DNA from 2 places in the Stenotrophomonas sp. STEN087 genome. Region 1 is predicted to be linked to the other one. Evidence: riboswitches for the same ligand, from Rfam matches in the RefSeq annotation. Region 1 holds a riboswitch; the other holds the start of a gene.
What was found. Region 1 has a riboswitch for glycine ahead of ACVOK1_RS09550 (trimeric intracellular cation channel family protein). Riboswitches for the same ligand answer to the same signal wherever they lie in the genome.

Region 1 (2,377 bases):
ACCAGACCCTCGGTATCGCTGGCATGCACCAGGTTGCCGACATCGAGGCGGCGCAGGCCGACGCGGCCGCTGACCGGCGCGGTGATGCGGGTGTACTGCAGCTGCAGGCGCGCTTCATCCACCGAGGCCTGGTCGCTGATGCGGCGGCCCTGCAGTTGCCGCACCTTGCTCTGCTGGTCGCTCAGCTCCTGCCCGGACACGTAGTTCTGCTTCTGAAGTTCGCGGTAGCGCTGCAGCTGGCGCTCGGCATTCTCGAGTTCCGCCAGGTTCTGCTGCTGGGTGCCCTGCGCCTGCGCCAGCTTCACTTCATAGGGGCGCGGGTCGATCTGCGCGAGCAGGTCGCCGGCCTTCACCTGCTGGCCTTCCTGGAAGTGCAGGCGCAGCAGCTCGCCATCGACGCGGCTGCGCACCACCACGCTGTGCAGCGGGGTGACGGTGCCGACGGCCTTCAGGCGCAGCTGCAGGGGTTCGGCACTGGCACGGGCCACGCGCACTGGCACGGTCTTGCCCGGGCCTGCGGCCGCGGTTGCCTCGGCGCGCGGCCATGCCCACCAGGCCACCAGGCCGGCCACGATGATGACGACGGGAATCGCCCACCAGCGGCGGGAACGGGGCGGGGTGCTACGGGACGGCTCAACAGCGGACATGGGGCATCCTGCGCCCTGCGCACGCGCAGGGACATGTACGCCCGTTCGCGCATCACGCGCAGCGGGCAACGGGGGAGGGGAGTGTCTGGCGGGACCGCGACGCGGTGTGGCTGGATGCCGTCGCGCGGGCGACGGGGCGTCAATGGTAGCCAATCAGCCCGGCGATTGCCGCATGACCAAGGTCATGCCTGACCGCTCTTGTAGGGTCGAGCCATGCTCGACTGCTTCTGCCAGGAACAGTCGAGCATGGCTCGACTCTACAAGGAGCGATCAATGCACTTCGTCGTGGTACACGAACTTGGGCATTTCCCAGCGGTAATGGATCGCCAGCAGGCGCAGCGCGAAGCCACCGCCCAGGCAGCACAGGATCGCCGTGGCATCGGCCACACCCCAGCGCAGCAGCAACAGATATACCGCGCCGGTCAGCAGCGAGATGATCGCGTACAGCTCCTTCTGGAAGATCAGCGGCACCTCGTTGCAGAGGATGTCGCGCAGCACGCCGCCGAAGGCACCGGTGAGCATGCCGGCGATCAGCACGATGGGCATGGCATGGCCGGCCTCGCGTGCGATCGAGCAGCCGATCAGGGTGAAGGCGATCAGGCCCAGGCCATCGAGCACCAGGAAGGTGCGGCGGAAATGGTGCATCCAGCGCGCCACCCAGGTGGCGATCAGCGCCGCGCACACGGTGAAGCCCAGGTACTCGGGGTGCTTCACCCAGCCCAGCGGGTAATGGCCGAGCAGGATGTCGCGCAGCGAACCGCCGCCGAGGGCGGTGACGCAGGCGATCATGACCACGCCGAACAGGTCCATGCGGCGGCGGCCGGCGGACAGCGCACCGGTCATGGCTTCGGCGGAAATGGCAACGAGATAGATGATGGACAGCAGCATGGGACAGGCTCCGGGCGCGGTGGGGCCGGCCATGCGCGTATACCGCCACTGCCTGCGCAATGACGGGATGACGATGACCGGTGCCGCTCCCGCTGTCCTTTTGCCTGAGAGTTCAGCGGGATGAACCGCGTGCCCCTTCGGCGGATCGTGCCGGGCGTGCCCGGTGACCTCTCTCCAGCTCGGCGAGTCGAATGCATGGTTGGTGGGATTCCAGCCCACCGGCCTGAGCGATCATGGGAGCCTGCGCCTTCGGCGGGCGCCAGCGCGGCGCCTCTCTCCTGCATTCGGGCGGCAGTATATCCGCTGCAGTGCAGCACGCCATAATCCCCCCATGGCCCGTCCCTCCGCCCCGTGGTTCCTGTACCTGCTCGAATGCCGGGACGGCAGCTATTACGCCGGCATCAGCACCGACGTAGCCGCCCGTTTCGCCGCCCATCTGGCCGGCAAGGGCGCCCGCTACACCCGGGCCCGGCCGCCGCTGCGCATCCTCGCCGTGCGCGAGTACCCGGACCGCTCGTCTGCTTCCCGCGCCGAATGGCAGCTCAAGCAGCAGCCGCGCGAACGCAAGCTGGCCTGGCTGCAGGCCCCGGCCGAGGCCGTCCTGTAGATCCACGCCACGCGTGGATGGGGGACGCCGCCCATGCCATGATCGCCGCGCGCCCAGAGCTGGAGACCCGGATGTCCACGCTTGCCCTGTTGTTTGCGCTCTCCGCATCAACCAGCCCGGCCGCCGACCCGGCCACCCTCGCGGCCATCGAGGCCACCTGCCATGACTACGTCGATGGCCAGCTGGAAGCCGACCCGCAGCGCGTCGCGCGCTCCCTGCACCCGGACCTGGCCAA
Region 2 (2,377 bases), on a different contig from region 1:
GCCATGCCCATGCCGCCGAGGAAGATCGGCAGCACCGCCCACGGCAGGGCGAACTGCGGCGCCAGGCTCACGTAGCCCACGTTGAGCAGCACCGACAGCGCGCAGAGGGTGAAACCGATGCCGATCTGGCGGGTGGGCGTGGTGCGCCCGGCCATGCGCCCGGACAGGAACGAACCGGTGGTCATGCCGCCGATGGTGGGAATGAACAACCAGGCGAAGCCACCTTCGCCCAGGTGCAGGTGCTGCATGACGAACACCGGCGCCGAGGCGATGTACAGGAAGATGCCGCCGAAGTTGATGCTGCCGGCCAGCGCCAGGCGCAGGAAACGCGGGTTGAAGCCGATGCGCACGTAGTCACGCAGCAGGCCACGCGGCGACAGCGGCACGCGAGCCGCCACCGGGTGGGTCTCCGGCATGAAGCGTGCGGTGCAGACCAGCAGCAGCAGCGAGAACACCACCAGGAACCAGAAGATCAGCGGCCAGCCGGCGCCACTGAGCAGGATCCAGCCACCGATGATCGGCGCGATGGCCGGGGCGATGCCGAACAGCATCGATACCTGGCTCATCAGCCGCTGCGCATCGTGGCCGTGGTAGAGATCGCGGATGACCGCGCGGCCGACGATCATGCCGACGCCGGCCGACAGGCCCTGCAGCGCGCGGAACACCAGCAGCGTGCTCAGGTCGGTGGACAGCGCGCAGCCGACCGAGGCGCCGATGAACACTACCAGGCCGCCGAGGATCACCCGCTTGCGGCCCCAGGCATCGGACAGCGGCCCGTGCGCCAGGCTCATCAGCGCATAGAACAGCAGGTAGACGCTGATGGTCTGCTGCACGGCCACTTCATCCACCGCCAGGCGCTGGGCCAGCTGCGGGAAGGCCGGGAAGATCGTGTCGATCGAGAACGGGCCGAACATGGCCAGGCCTGCGAGCAGCAGGGCCATGCGTCGGGTGGAAGGGGCAACAGCGGGGGTCATCGGCAAAGCGTCCGGCTGGGCCATGCGTGGCACGCACGGCGGGCGCCGATCCCCTGCAGCAGGGACGGCGCCAGATGAATACGAGAATCCGGCCATGATAGGCCCGGATTGCGGCCGATGCCATCGACCGCTGCACAAAACGCATGGCCGGGCCATCAGCCATTCAGGCCCGCAGGCGCCCTGCCCCCGCTCCGGGCCCGTGTTCAGGCGCGGCAACCCGCTATAATCGCCGGGCAACATGGTGGGAGAAGCGGAACACCGCTGCCGAAGGCGCAACGCCCGTAATCGCTCAGGCCCGATACCACCCGTAACAGAACTCTGGAGAGACCGGTTCGATCCGGCGCCGAAGGGGCACGAAGCTGCGGCCAGCCGCACTTTTAAACTCTCAGGCAAAAGGACAGAGGGGCGCCCCGCAGACCGCCAACCGGCGGCTTGTGCCCGTGCGTGTGCCCTTTCCTGACGGATCCTTCGCCATGTCCCAGAACACCCCCTCCCTGCGTGAGCTTGAGCATCATTCCGCGTTCGTCGAGCGCCACATCGGCCCCAACGATGCCGAGATCGCGCAGATGCTCGACGTCGTCGGCCACGCCACGCTGGATGCGATGACCGATGCCATTGTGCCGGCAAAGATCAAGTCGCCCGCACCGCTGGCGCTGCCGGAGTCGATGACCGAAGTGCAGGCGCTGGCGAAGATCCGCGCGATCGCCGACAAGAACACCGTGCTGCGCAGCTTCATCGGCCAGGGCTACTACGGTACCCACACGCCGAACGTGATCCTGCGCAACATCCTGGAAAACCCGGCCTGGTACACCGCTTACACCCCGTACCAGGCGGAAATCTCGCAGGGCCGCATGGAAGCGCTGATCAACTTCCAGACCCTGTGTGCCGACCTGACCGGCATGGAAATCGCCAACGCCTCGCTGCTGGACGAAGCCACCGCCGCCGCCGAAGCGATGACCCTGGCCAAGCGTTCGGCCAAGTCGAAGTCGGACACCTTCTTCGTGCACGACGCCGTGCACCCGCAGACGCTGGAACTGCTGCGCACCCGCGCCGAGCCGATGGGCATCGTGCTGCGCGTGGGCACCCCGGCCGAAGCACTGGAAGCGGAGGCCTTCGGCCTGCTGCTGCAGTACCCGGACACCTTCGGCCAGGTCGGCGACTACAAGGCGCTGGTCGATGCCGTGCACGCGCGCGGCGGCCTGGTGGCCGTGGCCACCGACCTGCTGGCGCTGACCCTGCTGGCCGCTCCCGGCGAATGGGGCGCGGACATCGTGGTCGGCAACAGCCAGCGCTTCGGCGTGCCGTTCGGTTTCGGCGGCCCGCACGCTGCGTTCATGGCCTGCCGTGATGCCTACAAGCGCTCGATGCCGGGCCGCCTGATCGGCGTCTCCATCGATGCCGAA

Region 2: another riboswitch for glycine. It lies ahead of gcvP (aminomethyl-transferring glycine dehydrogenase); the one in region 1 lies ahead of ACVOK1_RS09550 (trimeric intracellular cation channel family protein).

The regions. Positions count from the first base shown of each region.
Region 1 is NZ_JBRRCR010000027.1:31,087-33,463, reverse strand. Features, by position in the region: gene ACVOK1_RS09555 (MdtA/MuxA family multidrug efflux RND transporter periplasmic adaptor subunit) at 1-647, opposite strand, end outside; gene ACVOK1_RS09550 (trimeric intracellular cation channel family protein) at 918-1,535, opposite strand; glycine riboswitch at 1,618-1,723, opposite strand; glycine riboswitch at 1,737-1,826, opposite strand; gene ACVOK1_RS09545 (GIY-YIG nuclease family protein) at 1,867-2,142, shown strand; gene ACVOK1_RS09540 (nuclear transport factor 2 family protein) at 2,214-2,377, shown strand, end outside.
Region 2 is NZ_JBRRCR010000044.1:4,109-6,485, forward strand. Features, by position in the region: gene ACVOK1_RS12730 (multidrug effflux MFS transporter) at 1-974, opposite strand, end outside; glycine riboswitch at 1,283-1,385, shown strand; gene gcvP (aminomethyl-transferring glycine dehydrogenase) at 1,448-2,377, shown strand, end outside.